Regions from separate parts of the Enterobacter sp. B79-1 genome, predicted to be linked through region 2. Evidence: predicted binding sites of a transcription regulator. Region 2 holds the regulator's gene; each other region holds the start of a gene.

Region 1 (6,605 bases), on a different contig from region 2:
CACGGCCAGGGCGCCATATCGTTCGACACAGGCGCCAGGGCTAGAGTGTATGTTTTCAAAAATGAAAACGTGGTTATAGCGATAGTAACGCGGAAATCATCACTTCGCCATTCTCGCATTTCGCTATATAATTATATATATAGCGACTTAATCGTGCATTTTCGCTACAGGATACCCAAAAACCACACTTTCACATTGATATACGTCATTTTGCATCGGCTGAGGCATCGTCTTTTAGGGGTAGTTAGGTTACTGTTACGCGATCGAACGTGATAAGGAATACCTATGCGCAATCGCACTTTTGCGGATCTTGACCGAGTGGTCGCTCTTGGCGGAGGCCACGGCCTGGGCCGCGTCATGTCCTCATTGTCGTCACTCGGGTCAAGGCTGACAGGGATAGTGACCACCACCGATAACGGCGGCTCAACGGGGCGGATCCGACGTGCCGAAGGCGGGATTGCCTGGGGAGATATGCGCAACTGTCTGAACCAGTTAATTACCGAACCGAGCGTCGCATCGGCGATGTTTGAGTACCGTTTTGGCGGTAATGGCGAACTTTCCGGGCATAACCTCGGAAATCTGATGTTAAAGGCCTTAGATCACCTGAGTGTGCGGCCTCTCGAAGCCATCAACCTGATCCGTAATCTGCTTAAAGTGGATGCATTTCTGATCCCCATGTCTGAACAACCGGTCGATTTAATGGCTATCGACGCTGAAGGGCATGAAGTTTACGGTGAGGTGAATATTGATCAGCTTATCCTGCCGCCAACGGAGCTAATGACCTATCCAAGCGTCCCCGCCACGCGCGAAGCGGTAGAAGCCATCGGTGAAGCGGATCTGATCCTGATTGGCCCTGGTAGTTTTTACACCAGCCTGATGCCGATTCTGCTGGTGAAAGAGCTGGCGCAGGCGCTGCGCCGCACCCCCGCCCCGATGGTCTACATCGGTAACCTGGGACGTGAACTGAGCCCGGCGGCAGCGAGCCTGTCGCTGGCGGACAAGCTTGATTTAATGGAGCAATACGTCGGTAAAAAAATTATCGACGGTGTCGTGGTGGGGCCGAAGGTGGACGTATCGGGTATTGGCGACCGCGTGGTGGTGCAGGAGCCGCTAGAGGCGAGTGATATTAAGTATCGCCATGACCGTCACCTGCTGCGCGAGGCGCTGGAGAAGGCGATTCAGGCGCTGGGCTAGCAACCCCCCCGGTGGCGCTGCGCTTACCGGGGCTACAAAAGACGCTAACCCCGTAGGCCCGGTAAGCGCAGCGCCACCGGGCAAAACCCACTCACGATGCCGCGATGAAAAGATCCCGCAGCTGATGAAGCTGGTCGCGGATCTGCGCCGCTTCTTCGAACTCCAGGTTCTGCGCGTGCTGCATCATCTGTCCTTCCAGCTCGTGGATTTTCTGCTGCAGCGCTTTCGGCGTCAGCACGACGGTATCTTCTTCCACCACTGAGCGCGCCTTGCCGCGACCTTTCGCTTTGGTTTTGGCAATGTTCTGGCCCAGCGCCAGGATATCCACCACCTTCTTGTTCAGACCCTGCGGCGTGATGCCGTGCTCTTCGTTGTAGCGCTGCTGCTTCTCGCGGCGGCGCTCCGTTTCACCAATCGCTTTCGCCATCGACGGGGTGATTTTGTCACCGTACAGAATCGCTTTACCGTTGACGTTACGCGCCGCGCGGCCGATGGTCTGGATCAGCGAACGCTCGGAACGCAGGAAACCCTCTTTATCCGCATCCAGAATCGCCACCAGTGAGACTTCCGGCATATCCAGACCTTCTCGCAGCAGGTTGATCCCCACCAGCACGTCAAACTCGCCCAGACGCAGATCGCGAATAATTTCCATGCGCTCGACGGTGTCGATATCCGAGTGCAAATAACGCACCTTCTCGCCGTGCTCTTCCAGATACTCGGTCAGGTCTTCCGCCATGCGTTTGGTGAGCGTGGTCACCAGCACGCGCTCGTTGATGGCGGAACGAGCGCGAATTTCCGAGAGCAGATCGTCCACCTGAGTCGCCACCGGACGAACTTCAATAATCGGGTCGAGCAGACCCGTTGGACGCACAACCTGATCGACAACGTCTTCACCGGATTTCTCCAGCTCGTAGTTGCCCGGCGTGGCCGAGACGTAAATGGTTTGCGGCGCGAGCGCCTCAAACTCTTCAAACTTCATCGGACGGTTATCCAGCGCCGACGGCAGGCGGAAGCCGTATTCCACCAGCGTCTCTTTACGCGCGCGGTCACCGCGGTACATTCCGCCGATCTGCGGGATCGTAACGTGGGATTCGTCGATCACCAACAAACCGTCTGCCGGAAGGTAGTCAAACAGCGTCGGTGGCGGCTCGCCCGGCCCGCGCCCGGAGAGGAAGCGCGAGTAGTTTTCAATACCGGAGCAGTAGCCCAGCTCGTTCATCATCTCAAGGTCAAACTGGGTACGCTGGCTCAGGCGCTGCTCTTCCAGCAACTTGTTATTGGCCAGCAGCACCTTACGGCGCTCGGCCAGCTCCACTTTGATCTCTTCCATCGCCTGCACAATACGCTCGCGCGGCGTCACGTAGTGCGTTTTCGGGTAAATGGTGAAGCGCTGGATCACCGATTCAATGTGTCCGGTCAGCGGATCGAAGAGCGACAGGCGTTCGACCTCTTCGTCGAACAGCTCGACGCGCAGCGCCATATCGTCCGATTCCGCCGGGAAGATGTCGATCACCTCACCGCGTACGCGGAACGTCCCGCGCTGGAAAGCCTGATCGTTACGGGCATACTGCAGCTCCGCCAGACGACGGACGATGGCGCGCTGGTCGATGATCATCCCCTGCGTCAGGTGCAGCATCATCTTGAGATAGAGATCCGGATCGCCCAGACCGTAGATTGCGGAAACAGATGCGACGACGACCACATCGCGACGCTCCAGAAGCGCCTTAGTGGCCGACAGACGCATCTGCTCAATATGTTCGTTCACTGAGGCATCCTTCTCGATGAAGGTGTCAGAGCTCGGCACATAGGCTTCTGGCTGGTAGTAATCGTAGTAGGAGACGAAATACTCCACCGCATTTTCCGGGAAGAACTCTTTCATCTCACCATAAAGCTGCGCCGCCAGGGTTTTATTGGGTGCCAGCACCATCGTTGGGCGCTGGAGATCCGCAATCACGTTGGCGACGGTGAAGGTTTTACCTGACCCCGTCACACCTAATAGCGTCTGATGCGCCAGCCCATCTTCCAGCCCCTCTTCCAGACGGCGGATGGCCTCGGGCTGATCCCCCGAAGGACGGAAAGCAGAATTCAATTTGAACGGTTTACTCATGGGCGACAACCTGATGACGTTATAAGCGGCAGGTGAGTAATTTTACTCGTTGTTGCCAGGAATGCCAGTAAAAAACACTGGATGAAAAACCAGTAGCGTGGCAGGATATTTAGAGTAGCGCCCGGGGAATGAGCGCGATCCCGGTTGAAATGTAGACTGTGACAAAATAAAACACCAGCCTGACTCGGTTATCCCCAGAACTTTTCCTTTTTTAACATTTGTCAAGCCAGGTAATGATAGTTTTGTGGCAACGGGTGACAGTTTCATGACGGCAATTGATTTTATCTAACCAGCTAATTACTAAGCGATATTTTCTAAAGCCGTGTTTCGCATCAATTCGGGCGTAACCCGCGTATTCTCTCGCTTATCGCGTGTTTTCTAACTCTAATGCACATGGTTATCCACAGGAATAGTGGATAACTGCGTCCAGCCCGTACAGACCGCCACTCGGCAAATTCCCGGTTTTTCCCACGAGGCGGCAACAAAAAATTTTTATAGCTATTTTTTGATGATAAACAGTTGAGTCATTCATAACCAACTCATGCGATCTCGCTCACAAATCCGCCATTTCGCGCCCTGCACCATAAATCACCGCTTCCGGCACCGTTGATGTGCAATTCAAGGATCCGCACGACGATCCGCAGAGACTTATTCCTAAAAAAGCCCCTTTTTTAATCACTTTATGGTTTCTGGCAGGCGTTTTGCACAGTCGACTACGAGCGTCATCAATAAACATTTTTAAGGAGAGAAAGATGTTGAGTCTGCGTGCTGTGAATCAGTTTTACGGAAGCCAACATACGCTATGGAACCTGGATTTAGATTTTCCGCAAGGCATGTGTACAGGCGTCGTTGGCCTGCCGGGAATGGGCAAAACGACCCTGATGAACTGCATTACCGGAAAAGTGCCCGTCGAAAGCGGCACCATCATCTGGCATGAAGCCGGTGCGCCGCCGCGCGATTTGCTCAACCCGGCGTCAGAGCACCGTTCCATGCCGGGCATAGGCTATGTGCCGCAGGACAGACGGATCTTTTCCCAGCTGACCATCGATGAGAATTTGCATATTGCGATGCAGGCCGTGGGGAAACCCGACCCTGAGGCGAAAAGAGACGTTTACGACCTGTTTCCGGCACTCTATGCGCTGCGGCAGGCCCGCGCCAACACGCTCTCTCCGGACGACCAGTATCAGCTGGCGCTGGCCAACGCGCTGGTGAACCGCCCGCGCCTGCTGATCCTCGATGAACCCCTGCACGGCGCAGGACACAGCTTCGCCCAGAAGCTGGGACAGCTGCTGGTGCGCTTAAATCGGGAGCTGGGTATGACAGTGTTATTAGCGGAGCAACAGCTGTCGTTTATCCGCCGGGTTGCGGAGCGTTTCTGCATGCTCTATCGCGGGCGTAACGTGGCGCAGGGCCACGTTAACGAACTGGATGACGAGCTTATCGCCCACTGGATGTCGCGGGAAGCAAGACGCTGAGGTCGAGATAACACCCGGTGTCAGCATTTTCCGCGCCGTCAGCAAGCCAGGGGATTTCCCCGAGGCACGGCGCGGGGAGCACGCGTTTGAGGGTCGCCAGATACTCCTGATGGCGTTTACCCGGCGCAACCACGTCGTTGGCTATCCAGCCCGCCAGACGCAGCCCGGCCTGCTGTACGGCCTGCGCGGTCAACATGGCGTGATTGATGCAGCCCAGCTTGACGCCGACGACCAGAATGACCGGAAGCTGCTCGGCCTGCACCCAGTCAGCAAAGGTGTTTTCTTCGGAAAGCGGCGTAAACCAGCCGCCAGCCCCCTCCACCAGCACCCAGTCAGCCTGGCTTTCCAGCGTCCGTAATCCGGCAGACAGCACGGCGAAATCAATCGGACGACCTTCATCGGCACTGATGATGTGCGGCGAGGTCGGCTCGGCAAAGGTGTACGGATTGACCGCTGAATAGGCGAGTTCAAGCGTGCTGTTACGCTGGAGCGCCAGCGCGTCGGTATTGCGTAATCCTTCCGGCGTCATCTCGCTGCCGGAAGCAACAGGCTTATAGCCGGCGGTGTTTTTCCCAAGCTTTTGCGCCGCCTGCAGCAGCGCCGAGCTGGCAACCGTTTTGCCCACTTCCGTGTCCGTGCCGGTAACAAAATAACGTTCAGTCACGTTCGATAATCCCATGAAAAAGTTGATAAGAAAGCGGGAAATGACTCCGCTGCTGCGGCCAGGCCAGCTCCAGATGCTGCAGTTGTCCCCGGGTGAGCAGTTTTCTCTCCCGCCCGGCATGCAGGTGCGTGGCCCCGATGCCCTTCAGCGAGCGCATGGCGCTGAACGCATCGCTAAAATTGAGGGTGATGGTCTGTACCGTGCTGCGATAGCGCCAGCCTGCCAGCGCCTGCGTCACCTGTTCATGCGATAAAAAGCGGTTAGCGTGCGGTTGCTCATCCACCGCTTTCCACGCCTGATTCAGCTCCGGCAGCGAGCTTTCCAGCAAGGTGGTAAAAGCCACCTTCCCGCCCGGTCGCGCCATGCGATAAAGCTCGCGCAAGGCCTGTGGCAGACTGCTGCACCACTGGACCGCCAGATGACTCCAGACCAGATCGAACTGCGCATCCGCCAGCGGGATAGCCTCGATATCGGCCAGCAGATATCGATCCGCTGCCTGCCTCTGACGCGCCTCGTCGAGCATCTTGTCTGAGAGGTCGATAGCCGTGACCAGGCTTCCCGTCCCGCGCCAGTAGCGGCTGTTGCTGCCGGGACCACAGCCCGCGTCCAGCACCTGCGGAAAACGATTCTCGCCAAGCGCGGCCAGAAGCCCCTCCGCGCTCTGACGCTGCAGTTCATCGTGCTGCGAATAGCTCTGCGCGGCCCGACCAAATGCCGCCGCAACGGCCTGCTTATTCACCGGCATCATGGAGCGCCTCCAGCAGCGTCTGGATATCCCGTGCCTCATGCGCCGCCGTCAGGGTTAAGCGCAGCCGCGCGGTACCCGGAGGGACCGTTGGCGGGCGAATGGCGGTCACCCACATGCCGCGCTCGCGCAGCGCCTGTGCCAGCGCCAGCGCGCGGCCGTTTTCGCCGACAATCACCGGCTGGATAGCGCTCTGCGAATCAGGACTGTGGAAGGGCAGCGCCGCTAGCCCCTGACGGAAGCATGAAATATGCTCTGCCAGCCGCTGGCGACGTTCATCCCCTTCTGCGCTGCGGATCACCGCCAGCGACGCAGACAGCGCCACGGCCTGCGCCGGGGGCATGCTGGTGCTGTAAATCAGGTGTCGGGCAAACTGCAGCAGATAGTCAGCGACCGAATCGCTGCACAGCACGGCGGCGC
Region 2 (6,605 bases):
AGGGTTTTCTCTTCGTCAGTAAGTGCCTGCAAACTTTGCTGTAACTGCTGCTGTTGCTCTTCGCTCAACAGCACGACGCCCGCCGCCTGCGCCTCGCACTTTTCAAGCACGCTGCGGGCGGCTTTGTGTTTTTCAAACACCATGGCGGAAATCTGGCCGTAGATCTCGGTGCCGGTCAGCTCTTCCAGCAGCTCGGCGCGATCGCTCGGTTTGGCGTTCAGGAAGGCGGCAAACTGCCCCTGTGAGAGCAGCATGGAGCGGGTAAAGCGGCCATAGTCCAGTCCGGTGAGCGCAGCGGTTTGCTCCAGTTTATCCGTCACTTTGTCGGCCAGGATTTTGCCATCTTCGCAGCGCGCCAGCTCCACGCGCGGCGCCTGCAGGTTCCCGTCAGGCTGGTTGCGCGCGCGGTTCTGGCTCCAGAACGCGCGATAGGCGATGCCCTTTACCTCGAACTCCACTTCCGCCAGGCACTCGGCGGTGTCGCGCGTCATCAGGTCGTTTTGCGCCTGAGAGACCTTCTGCAGTCGTGGCGTTTCGTGGTAAAGCGCCAGACAGATGGCGTCGAGCAGGGTGGTTTTCCCGGCACCGGTGGCACCGGTAATGGCAAACAGCCCGTTGCTGGCAAACGGCTCAGCGGTAAAGTCGATTTTCCACTCGCCCTTGAGCGAGTTCAGGTTTTTCAGGCGCAGGCTGAGAATTTTCATGCGTTTTCTCCCTCATCGTTAAGCGCATGCAGGGTATGCGTGAACAGCTCGTTGAGCCTTACTCGCTTCGCGTCGTCAATCTCTTCCTGAGACAACCGGCGCTCAAACACCTCTTCGACCCGCAGTTCACTGAGCGTTTCACGCTGCGCACCTGACAGAATTTTCTCGCGCTGCTCCCGGCTACGGCGAACCAGTAAGACCTCGACGGGCAGATCGTCCGTCAGCGCCTGAATTTTCCTTTGCATATCATGCAGGTAGTCATCGGTGGTGATTTCGATATCCAGCCAGACGGGCGGAACCTGCTCGACACCACGCCACTGCTCAAGCTGTTCAGTGATGGCCGCCAGATCGCCTTTTAGCACCGCCAGCGGCTGGGTGACGGGCACGTCCAGCGTCTCGACAGCGCTGAGTTTACCGTCGGTAAAACTGACCAGATGCACGGATTTGGCTTTGCCTGTTTCATCGAAGCTGAGTGAAATGGGCGAGCCGCAATAGCGGATATGCTCGCAGCCGCCGACGATCTGCGCCCGGTGAATGTGCCCGAGCGCGATGTAGTCGGCAGGCGGGAAGTTCTGCGCCGGGAAGGCATCCAGCGTGCCGATATAGATGTCACGTACGGCGTCACTTTTACTGGCACCCACGGTGGTGAGATGCCCGGTCGCAATCACCGGGATTGCCGCTTCGCCGCGCAGGGCGCAGGCATCGGTATGCTGCTGGTGATAATAATCAGTGATAGCCTGTAATAAATGCTGTTGCTTTTCGCCGCCGGAAAGTCCCGCCTGGCTCTGTACGATATCCCGCGGGCGCAAAAACGGAATGGGACACAGCACCGCACCCGGCGTGCCGTCACGTTTTTTCAGGATCTGCGGGGCATGTCCGGCGCTGGCCACCACGGTGGTATTGAGAAACGCCAGAATATCGCGGGATTCATTCAGCGTGGCCACAGAATCGTGATTTCCGGCGACAATCACCAGATGACAGCCGGTCTGCTGCAGATTCACCACGAAACGGTTATAGAGCTCACGCGCATAGCTCGGTGGGGAACCGGTATCGAAGATGTCACCCGCGACAATAATCGCATCGACGTCATGCGATTGCGCCGTCTCCAGCAGCCAGTTCAGGAAGGCTTCGTGTTCCGCCGCCCGGCTTTTGCTGTAAAAGTTTTGACCCAGATGCCAGTCTGAAGTGTGAAGTATGCGCATAGCTGATCCGTGGCGAAAAGAGTTGATGGCGATTATAAACTCTCAGGGGATGGAAAATAACCGCTGTAATAAAACAACAGTTTGCCATTTATGGTGGTAATGTTTTTCATAAATCTGTCATAAATCTGACGCATAATGACGCCGCATTACAAACTTGTAACTTAAATAAGATAAGACAGGGCAAAGTATGGCGAGACGTATTCTGGTCGTAGAAGATGAAGCTCCAATTCGTGAAATGGTGTGCTTCGTGCTCGAACAAAATGGCTTCCAGCCGGTTGAAGCGGAAGATTATGACAGCGCGGTGAACCAGCTGAATGAACCCTGGCCCGATCTGATTCTGCTTGACTGGATGTTGCCTGGCGGCTCTGGACTGCAGTTTATCAAACATCTTAAACGTGAAGCGATGACCCGCGATATTCCGGTGGTTATGCTGACTGCGCGCGGTGAAGAAGAGGATCGCGTGCGCGGTCTGGAAACCGGCGCGGACGATTACATCACCAAGCCGTTCTCCCCCAAAGAGCTGGTTGCTCGTATCAAAGCCGTTATGCGCCGCATTTCGCCGATGGCGGTAGAAGAGGTGATTGAGATGCAGGGCCTGAGCCTTGACCCCACCTCACACCGCGTGATGACGGGCGAAAATCCCCTCGACATGGGGCCTACCGAATTCAAACTCCTGCACTTCTTTATGACCCACCCGGAACGTGTCTACAGTCGCGAGCAGTTGCTGAATAACGTCTGGGGAACTAACGTGTATGTGGAAGACCGGACGGTTGATGTGCATATTCGCCGCCTGCGTAAAGCGCTGGAGCTGAGCGGTCACGATCGCATGGTGCAGACGGTCCGCGGTACGGGTTATCGTTTTTCGACCCGTTTCTGAACAGTGACAGGAGTGTGACGCGTGCTGGAACGTCTGTCATGGAAAAGGCTCGTCTTTGAACTGATCTTATGCTGTATTCCGGCCTTCATTTTGGGGGCCATCGTTGGGCATCTGCCGTGGTTTTTGCTGGCGGCAGTGACCGGGTTATTAGTTTGGCATTTCTGGAACTTACTGCGCCTCTCCTGGTGGCTGTGGGTAGACAGAAGCATGACCCCTCCGCCGGGAAGCGGCAGCTGGGAACCGCTGCTGTATGGTCTGCACCAGATGCAGATGCGTAATAAAAAACGTCGTCGCGAGCTGGGAAGCTTAATCAAACGCTTTCGCAGCGGCGCAGAGTCGCTGCCGGATGCCGTCATTCTGACCACTGAAGAAGGCACAATTTTCTGGTGTAACGGTCTGGCGCAACAGCTGCTGGGCCTGCGCTGGCCGGACGATAATGGGCAAAATATCCTTAACCTGTTGCGTTATCCGGAGTTCACGCTGTATCTGAAAAAGCGTGATTTTACGGGGCCGCACAATCTGAGGCTCAACAACGGGCGTCATCTGGAAATCCGCGTGATGCCTTACAGCGATCGGCAGTGGCTGATGGTGGCGCGGGATGTCACCCAGATGCACCAGCTGGAAGGGGCGAGACGCAACTTCTTCGCGAACGTGAGCCACGAATTACGCACCCCGTTGACCGTGCTTCAGGGCTACCTGGAGATGATGCAGGAGCAAACGCTCGAAGGTGCGCCGCGTGAAAAAGCGCTGCACACCATGCGCGAGCAAACGCACCGTATGGAAGGCCTGGTCAAGCAACTGCTGACGCTCTCGAAGATTGAAGCCGCACCTTCACTGGCACTGAATGACACCATCGATGTGCCGATGATGCTGCGGGTGGTGGAGCGGGAAGCGCAAACGTTAAGCCATAAAAAACATCACATTAGCTTTGAGGTCGACAGCACCCTGAAGGTGCTCGGCAGTGAAGATGAACTGCGCAGCGCTATCTCCAACCTGGTGTATAACGCGGTGAATCATACCCCGGAAGGGACCCATATCGTGGTGCGCTGGCAGCGTGTTACCGCGGGCGCTGAGTTTAGCGTTGAGGACAACGGGCCGGGAATTGCCCCTGAGCACATACCGCGTCTGACCGAGCGATTCTACCGTGTGGATAAAGCGCGCTCGCGGCAGACCGGGGGAAGCGGCCTGGGGCTGGCGATTGTGAAACACGCGGTGAATCATCATGAAAGCCGTCTTGATATTCAGAGTACGCTGGGTAAAGGAACCCGCTTCAGCTTTGTTATTCCGGAACGATTAATTGCCAAAAAGATCGCCTGACGGCAGGCGTGTCATTTTACCTTTCCACGGGCCAGCATTTGCTGGCCCGTTTGCTTTGCAGTCAAGCGAAACGCGTGTGAATATTATACGGTTGATGCTTTTTTGTTCGCATGATTAGCCATGGGTTTTTCTTATAATTAGTGCATTGTGCTGGTCTGTTTTTTCATGCTGGCATATTGTTCTGGTTTTGCGATCCCTCCTTGCCTTTAAACGTTATAAGCGTTTAAATTGCCCCCCAGATACTGTCAGACCGACTGTATTTGCGTGGTAAATCGAAAAACTATTCTTCTCCACGCCAGGACGGGAGCATTTCCCGCTGAAATTGAGCAAATTTTCCGCTGTATCGTCCCGTCAGGGATAGCGAAAATCTCAACGTTTTCAACACCACATCCACAGGCAGTAAGGTTTTATGACCCATCACTTAAAATCGCGTGACATCATCGCGCTGGGCTTTATGACATTTGCGCTGTTCGTTGGCGCAGGTAACATCATTTTCCCTCCAATGGTTGGCTTACAGGCGGGTGAACACGTCTGGACAGCTGCGTTTGGTTTCCTGATTACTGCCGTGGGTCTACCGGTCCTCACCGTTGTCGCGCTGGCGAAAGTCGGTGGCGGCGTGGACAGCCTCAGCACCCCGATTGGCAAAGTGGCTGGCGTTCTGCTGGCGACCGTCTGCTATCTGGCCGTTGGTCCACTGTTTGCGACCCCGCGTACGGCGACCGTTTCCTTTGAAGTGGGGATTGCTCCGCTGACGGGTGACGGCGCGATGCCGCTGTTTATCTACAGCCTGATCTACTTCGCGATTGTGATTCTGGTTTCCCTCTATCCGGGCAAATTGCTGGATACCGTGGGTAACTTCCTGGCGCCGCTGAAAATTGTGGCCCTGATCGTGCTGGCGGTAGCCGCTATCGTCTGGCCTGCAGGCCCGATTAGCGACGCGATGGACGCCTATAAAAATGCGGCGTTCTCCAACGGCTTTGTGAACGGCTATCTGACGATGGATACGCTGGGCGCGATGGTGTTTGGTATCGTTATCGTCAATGCCGCGCGTTCCCGCGGCGTGACTGAAGCGCGCCTGCTGACTCGCTATACCATCTGGGCTGGCCTGATGGCCGGTGTGGGTCTGACGCTGCTGTATCTGGCACTGTTCCGCCTGGGTTCCGACAGCGCCATGCTGGTCGATCAGAACGCCAACGGTGCAGCTATCCTGCACGCTTACGTTCAGCACACCTTCGGTGGTGCGGGCAGCATGCTGCTGGCGGCGCTTATCTTCCTGGCGTGTCTGGTAACCGCAGTGGGCCTGACCTGCGCCTGTGCAGAGTTCTTCGCACAGTATCTGCCGCTCTCTTACCGCACCCTGGTGTTTATCCTCGGCATCTTCTCTATGGCGGTGTCCAACCTCGGTCTGAGCCACCTGATTCAGGTCTCGATTCCGGTACTGACGGCGATTTATCCGCCGTGCATCGTGCTGGTGGTGCTGAGCTTTACTCGCCCGTGGTGGAACAACTCGTCGCGAATTATTGCGCCAGCCATGTTTATCAGCCTGATTTTTGGTATCCTTGACGGGATTAAAGCATCAGCTTTCGCAGACATTCTGCCTGCATGGACACAGCGTCTGCCGCTGTCTGAGCAAGGCCTGGCCTGGCTGATGCCTACCGTTGTTGCACTGGTTCTGGCGATTATCTGGGACCGTGCTGCAGGGCGTCAGGTCGCATCGAACGCCCATTAATCAACGGCAACAAACTGTTTAACCACGGGGCTTAAGGCCCCGTGGTTTTTTGTTTTTTTCGTGTTGAATGGCAAGATTTAAATGGAAAGCACTAACAAACTTAAACGTGGATTGAGCACGCGCCACATCCGCTTTATGGCGCTGGGTTCTGCTATCGGCACCGGTCTTTTTTATGGCTCGGCAGATGCCATCAAAATGGCCGGTCCCAGCGTTCTGCTGGCGTACATCATCGGCGGCGTGGCGGCCTATATCATCATGCGCGCGCTGGGTGAGATGTCGGTTCACAACCCGTCTGCCAGCTCCTTCTCGCGCTACGCGCAGGAAAACTTAGGCCCGCTGGCCGGGTTTATCACCGGCTGGACCTACTGCTTTGAAATCCTGATTGTGGCGATTGCCGACGTGACCGCGTTTGGCATTTATATGGGCGTCTGGTTCCCGGCGGTGCCGCACTGGATATGGGTGCTGAGCGTGGTGCTGATCATCTGCGCCGTCAACCTGATGAGCGTGAAGGTGTTTGGTGAGTTGGAGTTCTGGTTCTCCTTCTTTAAAGTCGCGACCATTATCATCATGATCCTCGCCGGTTTCGGCATCATCATCTGGGGTATTGGTAACGGCGGCCAGCCGACCGGTATCCACAACCTGTGGAGCAACGGCGGCTTCTTCAGTAACGGCTGGCTCGGCATGGTGATGTCGCTCCAGATGGTCATGTTTGCCTACGGCGGTATCGAGATTATCGGTATTACCGCTGGTGAAGCGAAAGACCCGGAGAAATCCAT
Region 3 (6,605 bases), on a different contig from region 2:
TCTCAGCCGCTTTTTCGACATCAAAAATGTGCGGATGGTTGCAGGGGATCTGCACCGCTTTATAGCCCTTCCCGGCTGCCCACCCGGCCAGCCCGTCGAGCGAGTTGAACGGCGCTTCCCCGCCAATAAACTGCGACAGAAAAATGCCGGGTCCTTTCATCGTCCTCATACCACCTCCTGAACGTTACGCCTTGTCATCGTCATACTTGAACGTGAGAAGGAAAATCAGCGCGATCGCCGCGGCTGCCACCGCCGGGATCCACCAGAATGTCACCCACGCCTGCGGCACGGTTTGCCCCGCCACCAGACGGTTATAGAGCGCGCCGGAAATCTGCGAGCCGAGCAGCATGCCGATGCCGTAGGTGAACATCACGATCATGCTCTGCGCCTGGCCTTTCACCTTCTCGCCAGCCACGCGGTCGGTATAGATAAAGCCCACCACAAAGAAGAAGTCATAGCACACGCCGTGCAGCAGGATGCCGATATAGAGCAGGAAGCGCCCCTCCTCGCTCACGCCCAGCGCGAACATGGCGTAACGCACAAACCACGCCAGCATGCCAATCAGCAGCATGACTTTCACGCCCAGGCGGCGGAACAGCAGCGGGATCACCAGCATGAAGAAGATCTCGGACATCTGCCCGAAGGACATGGCGGTGCTGACGTCGGCAATCCCGGCATCCGCCAGGTATGAGGCGGTATAGGCGTAGTAGGTGCCCAACGGGACGGAGATCAGCATCGCGCAGACGGAGAAGACGAAGAAGTGGCGGGTTTTGAGCAGCGCAAAGGCATCCGCGCAGAAGAGGTCGCGCACCTTAACCGGCAGGCCTTTCGCCGGGGCTGGCGTGTGCGGCAGCGTCAGGCTGTAAAGCGCCAGCAGCACGGAACTGGCCGCCGCCACCTGGAAGATGGTCACGCTGGACGCCACGCCGGTCACGCCGATGAAAATGCCCGCGACGATCCAGCCGATGGTGCCGAACACGCGCACCACCGGGAAGGTTTTATCCACGTTCGCCAGGCTGTGAAACGCGATGTTGTTGGTCAACGCCAGCGTCGGCATGTAGCAGAGCGTGTAGCCAAACAGCAGGCCGATCAGCAGTGCGCCGTTCTCGGCAATCAGCGCCCCCGGCACGAACCAGAGGATGGCCGCGCCCGCGAGATGCATCACTGCCATCACCTTCTGCGAGGCGAAGAAGCGGTCCACCAGCATCCCGAGCACGAACGGCGAGAGAATAGACGCAATTGGCCCGGCGGAGAAGGCATCGCCAATCAGCAGCGACATGTTGTGCTGGGTCATCACCAGGCCGAGCGTGACCGACCAGCTACCCCAGATAAAAAACTGCAGAAACATCATCAGCGACAGTCGCGGCACCAGCAGCCGGTGCTGCGCTATCGCCTTTCCACTACTTTCAGTTGTTGACACCATGATGAGCCTCACCCAGAAAAAGTAATCGATTACAAAACAGTTCAAATAAAAAGTAATCGATTACAAAATAAAGATCCTGTGGATCGAAACGGAATTGGGAGGGAGGTCACGATAAAGGTTGGGTTGGAGGTGATTTGGGATGTTGTAGGCCCGGTAAGCGAAGCGCCACCGGGCGTGAAGGCAGGTGCGGTCTGGTTTGGTGCGGTCTGGTGCCCTCACCCCGGCCCTCTCCCACAGGGAGAGGGAGAAAACCGCGCTACTTTTTGCGCGAGAGCTTAAATGCAATAAACAGGAACACCACCCACACCGGCAGCAGCATCGCTGACAGGCGCATCTCATCCATGGTGCACATCAGCACCAGAATCAGCCCCAGGAACGCGATGCAGATATAGTTCCCCGCCGGGTAGAGCAGCGCTTTAAACTGCGTCTCGCGTCCCTTGCGGCGCATCGCCGCGCGGAAGCGCAGGTGCGCCAGGCAGATCATGATCCAGTTCAGCAGCAGCGTCGCGACCACCAGCGCCATCAGCAGGCCAAAGGCCTGTTTCGGCAACAGGTAGTTGATCAGCACCACCAGAGAGGTAATCGCGCCGGAAAGGAACAGCGAGTTGACCGGCACGCCGCGACGGCTGACGCGGGTGAGGAACTTCGGCGCGTTACCCTGCACCGAGAGGCCAAACAGCATGCGGCTGTTGGAGTAAACCCCGCTGTTATAGACCGACAGCGACGCCACGAGAATGACGAAGTTCAGCGCCGAGGCTACCACGTTGCTGTTCAGATCGTGGAAAATCATCACGAACGGACTGCTGTCGGACTTCACTTCCACCCACGGATAGAGCGCCAGCAACACCACCAGCGAACCGATATAGAACAGGAGAATACGGTACACCACCTGGTTGACCGCTTTCGGAATGCTTTTTTGCGGGTCGCGCGCTTCAGCCGCGGTGATACCAATCAGCTCCAGCCCGCCGAAGGAGAACATGATCACCGCCAGCGAGAGGATCAGCCCTTTCCAGCCGGTTGCCAGGAAGCCGCCGTGCTGCCACAGGTTGTCGATTGTGGCCCGCTCGCCGCCGTGACCGGAGAACAGCAGCCACAGGCCAAAGCCGATCATGCCGATAATCGCCAGCACCTTGATCAGCGCAAACCAGAACTCGGTTTCACCATACAGGCGCACGTTGACGAGGTTAACGGCGTTGATAATGATGAAGAAGGCTGCTGCCCAGATCCACGTCGGCACGTCCGGCAGCCAGTACTGCATGTAGATGCCCGCGGCGGTCAGCTCAGCCATCCCGACCAGCACGAACATGACCCAGTAGTTCCAGCCGGACAGGAAGCCTGCAAACGGGCCCCAGTATTTATAAGCAAAGTGCGCGAAGGAGCCTGAAACCGGCTCTTCAACGACCATCTCGCCAAGCTGGCGCATGATCAGGAAGGCGATAATCCCGGCGATAGCGTAACCCAGCAGAACCGCAGGGCCAGCCATCTGAATGGCGGGGCCGATGCCGAGAAACAGCCCGGTACCGATCGCGCCGCCAAGGGCAATTAACTGAATATGTCGATTTTGCAAACCACGTTGCAGCGTCGGATTCTGATCCGACGAAGCTTCAGCGCTACCATGGCCTGAAGCGGATGACGCGTCTTTCACGCCCTACCCCTGTCTCTTTTTTAGAAGGGGCACGTTTTAACACTTCATGCTGGAGGTAGCAAGTTTAACGCCGGGCTACTGCATGCACCCGGCAGATAAAGGTCACGACCCGATGATCCCACCGTCCGCTTTGACGATCACCACCGTTGACGATCGCGGACGCCCGTTCGGGCTGGCGTCTGGCCAGTTGGAGACGGCGCGCGGATTGGCCGGATCGGTAATATCATCCCCACCCTCACCCGGATGCTGAATGTTAATGAACAGCGTTCGGTTGTCCGGCGTAAACGCAATGCCGGTGATTTCACACCCGCGCGGTCCGGTCAGGAAACGGCGGTATTCATTGGTTCCAGGAATGGTGGCGACCATCTGGTTATTGCCCATCCCCTCGTACGCTTTCTTATTGATGGTGCTGGAAGAGACGTCGGTTTGGATCCACAGGACGCCCTGATGATCGAACGACAGGCCATCCGGGCTGCCAAATTCCGCGCCCTGCATGGAGCCTTTGGCCTTCGGATCGTCGCCGTCGGTGCGCCCGGCCATGACCAGAATATCCCATTTAAAGCGTGCGGCGGCAGGATCGGCCCCGTCTTCGTGCCAGTGCATAATATGACCAAACACGTTGTTGGCGCGCGGGTTGGCGGCATCGACCGGCGCCTTGCCCTCCTTGCCGCGATCGCTGTTGTTGGTAAGCGTACAGTAGACGCTGCCGCTGGCGTGCGGATCGACGGCTATCCACTCGGGGCGATCCATTTTCGTCGCCCCCACAACATCAGCCGCCAGGCGGGTTTTAATCAGCAGATCGCCCTGGCTTTCAAATCCGTTGCTTTTATCCAGGCCGTTTTGCCCGAAGATCAGCGGCAGCCAGTCGCCGCTCCCCTCCTCGTTGAACCTGGCGACGTACAGCGTGCCGGACGTCAGCAGCTGCATATTGGCTTCACGGTTCGCAGGATCGTATTTGTTGTCCGAGACAAATTTGTAGATGTACTCAAACTTCTGATCGTCACCCATATACACCACCACGCGCTTATCGGCGGCGAGCGTGACGGCCGCCCCCTCATGCTTGAAGCGGCCAAGCGCGGTGTGTTTGCGTGGCGTGGAGGTCGGGTCGTAGGGATCAATCTCCACGACCCAGCCAAAACGGTTAGGTTCGTTAGGGGTTTTATCGACGCTGAACCGGTCATCCACTTCGTTCCAGCGGTAGGACTCGTCGCTGTCGCTGATGCCGTAGCGTTTTTCCAGCGGGTTAAGATCGGTTTTTTTGACAAAAATATCCGACCAGTTCTCCTCGCAGGTGAGATAGGTGCCCCACGGCGTATGGCCGTTAGCGCAGTTTTGCATGGTACCCAGCACACGTTCCCCCTGCGGGTCGGCGGCAGTTTTCACTAAGAGCTGATGCCGCGCCGGGCCGGTAAGCTGCATCGGCGTATTGACGGTTATACGGCGGGCGAGAGAGGACGGGCGAACCACCTGCCACTCACTGCCCGTTTTTTTCACTTCCACCACCGACACGCCCATCGCGTTCTGCCCCTTGCGGACTTTGTCGAGGTTCCAGTTCGCGGTGCCGTCCGTAAACAGCATTCCGTTGTCGATGTATTCATGGTTCAGCGCCAGCAGCCCATGCTCCGGGTTTTGCGCTCCCTGAGGCAGGCTAAACCACGCCATCCCGTCGTGGTGCATGCCCGCCTGAACCGCCTGCTCGTCCGTGGTGTTGCTGGCGTCCGGCTTAAAGGCTGGCATGTTGTTTTTAATTCCCGTCGGGTCACCCCAGCGATAAAACGGGCGAGCAATATAGCCTTCCGGCACCCTTACCGTATCTTCCGTGGAAACGGGGATGCTGCTAAACCCAAGCGACACCGCTTTCGCCAGCGTGGAAGGCTTCGATACCGCCGCAATAGCGCTTTCGGGTTTGATCAGAAAGGGGAATGAAACGGCAGCCCCCGCGACGGCGCCCATCTGCAAAAAACGGCGGCGGGAAAGGAACACCTCGGCAACCTCGGAGAAAACCGGGTTGGCGCTGCGGTTAGCGATATCGTCGCGATGTTCTTTTTTGAAAACGGATTTGAGGGGTCTGCCCATAGCGGCTTCCTGTCATTGGCCAATTGGTAAGAATGTGGCGACCAGTGTAAGAAGCTTTTGTTACAATTTTATAACACGATAACGGAAGGATGGGGCATCCATGCCCCGGATAACGAGGTGGAACGCTTAGAACTCGTAGCCAACCGAGACCTTAAAGGTCCGCGGTTCGCCCTGAGTGATGTAGGTGCCGGAATCGTCTACGCTGGCCCAGTAGTTCTCGTTGGTCACGTTGTCGATGCCCGCGCGCACGGTCATCTGGTTTGCATTGTGGTTCACCGCGAAGCGATAGCGCATGCCCAGATCCAGCGTGGTGTAGCTGTCCAGCTTTTTGGTGTTTGCCAGGTCAGCGTACTGCGTGCCGGAGTGGTTCACGCGAGCGGTCGCTGTCAAACCGTCAACGGGCTTGATGTCGTATTCCGCGCCCAGCACGGCGTAGAAATTCGGAATACCGATCGCATCGTTACCCTGATTGACGCCGTTTTTGGTTTTGGTCAGCTCGGCCTGCAGCCAGGTGGCGCTGGCGTTCAGACGCATTCCCAGCATCGGCTCGCCGAAGACGTTCAGCTCAACGCCACGGTTACGCTGCTCGGCATCCAGGCCGTAGTGGCCGCTGTCGTCGAGGATTGCCGACGGCATTTTGATTTCGAACAGCGCAAGCGATCCGCCCACACGGCCGAAGTCCGCCTTCACGCCCACTTCGTTCTGCTTAGAGTGAACGATACCGGTGCTCTGGCCGTAGTTGGTGGCGGTGTTAGGTGCAGTTTTGCCCGGCTGCAGCGCTTCGGTGTGGTTGGCGTAGAGGGAAATTTCCTCCCACGGCTTGTAGACCACGCCGTAGGTGGGCATCCAGCGGCTGCCGTCGAAACCGTCCGCCGCGTTTTCCGCCCCGGTGATTTTGTTGTAGCCGCGAATGACCACCTTCTGATGGCGCGCCCCGGCGGTGAACAGCAGCTTGTCGTCCAGTACGCCCAGCGTATCGCTCAGCAGCCAGCCCTGGGTGCGGGTGCGCCCGCTGGTCAGCGGATCGCTGTATTTTCCGCCTAAGCCGTTGAAGTTGGTGCTGTCCGGCATATCGACGCCGGTGTTGTGATAGATGTTGGTGGTCGGGTTATCCGCCGCCGCCGACATTTTCCACGCGATTTTTTCGTTTTTGGTCATCGCTGAATACCCGACGTTGACCTTGTGCGAGACAAAACCGGTGTCAAAGTTACCGCGAATGCCCGCCATCCCGCTGACGGAATCGCTGATGCGGTTGGTGTCGAGGCGGCTGACCGTAGCCTTGCCGCTCTTGTCCACCAGCTTCGGCGCGCTGTAGATGCCTTCCTCGTGCGCGTGCTGCGCGCCCAGACCGGTATAGGCGGTCCAGCCATCGGTGATGTCGTACTCGCTGCGCCACATCCCGAATTCGTTTTCGATATTGCTGTAGGCCCACTTCTGCGAGAAATTGCGGTCATTTTTCGG

What was found. The regulator PhoB, encoded in region 2, activates phosphate uptake and scavenging genes when phosphate is short. The targets are predictions, from matches to a motif close to CTGTCATAAAACTGNCNNAT.
Region 1: uvrB (excinuclease ABC subunit UvrB) is a predicted target of PhoB. The motif match lies at 3,554-3,573, and genes of this name have one in related genera.
Region 3: AC2T6E_RS07655 (PhoX family protein) is a predicted target of PhoB. The motif match lies at 5,202-5,221, and genes of this name have one in related genera.

Annotation. Positions count from the first base shown of each region.
Region 1 is NZ_JBYAZJ010000001.1:1,340,288-1,346,892, forward strand. It holds molybdenum cofactor riboswitch at 1-60, opposite strand, end outside; gene yvcK (uridine diphosphate-N-acetylglucosamine-binding protein YvcK) at 286-1,194, shown strand; gene uvrB (excinuclease ABC subunit UvrB) at 1,286-3,301, opposite strand; gene AC2T6E_RS06490 (ABC transporter ATP-binding protein) at 4,054-4,776, shown strand; gene bioD (dethiobiotin synthase) at 4,739-5,440, opposite strand; gene bioC (malonyl-ACP O-methyltransferase BioC) at 5,433-6,188, opposite strand; gene bioF (8-amino-7-oxononanoate synthase) at 6,172-6,605, opposite strand, start outside.
Region 2 is NZ_JBYAZJ010000007.1:138,229-144,833, forward strand. It holds gene sbcC (exonuclease subunit SbcC) at 1-704, opposite strand, end outside; gene sbcD (exonuclease subunit SbcD) at 701-1,906, opposite strand; gene phoB (phosphate response regulator transcription factor PhoB) at 2,094-2,783, shown strand; gene phoR (phosphate regulon sensor histidine kinase PhoR) at 2,805-4,100, shown strand; gene brnQ (branched-chain amino acid transporter carrier protein BrnQ) at 4,510-5,829, shown strand; gene proY (proline-specific permease ProY) at 5,911-6,605, shown strand, end outside.
Region 3 is NZ_JBYAZJ010000001.1:1,577,564-1,584,168, forward strand. It holds gene AC2T6E_RS07640 (sugar phosphate isomerase/epimerase family protein) at 1-169, opposite strand, end outside; gene AC2T6E_RS07645 (MFS transporter) at 185-1,423, opposite strand; gene pheP (phenylalanine transporter) at 1,680-3,068, opposite strand; gene AC2T6E_RS07655 (PhoX family protein) at 3,171-5,144, opposite strand; gene AC2T6E_RS07660 (TonB-dependent receptor) at 5,271-6,605, opposite strand, start outside.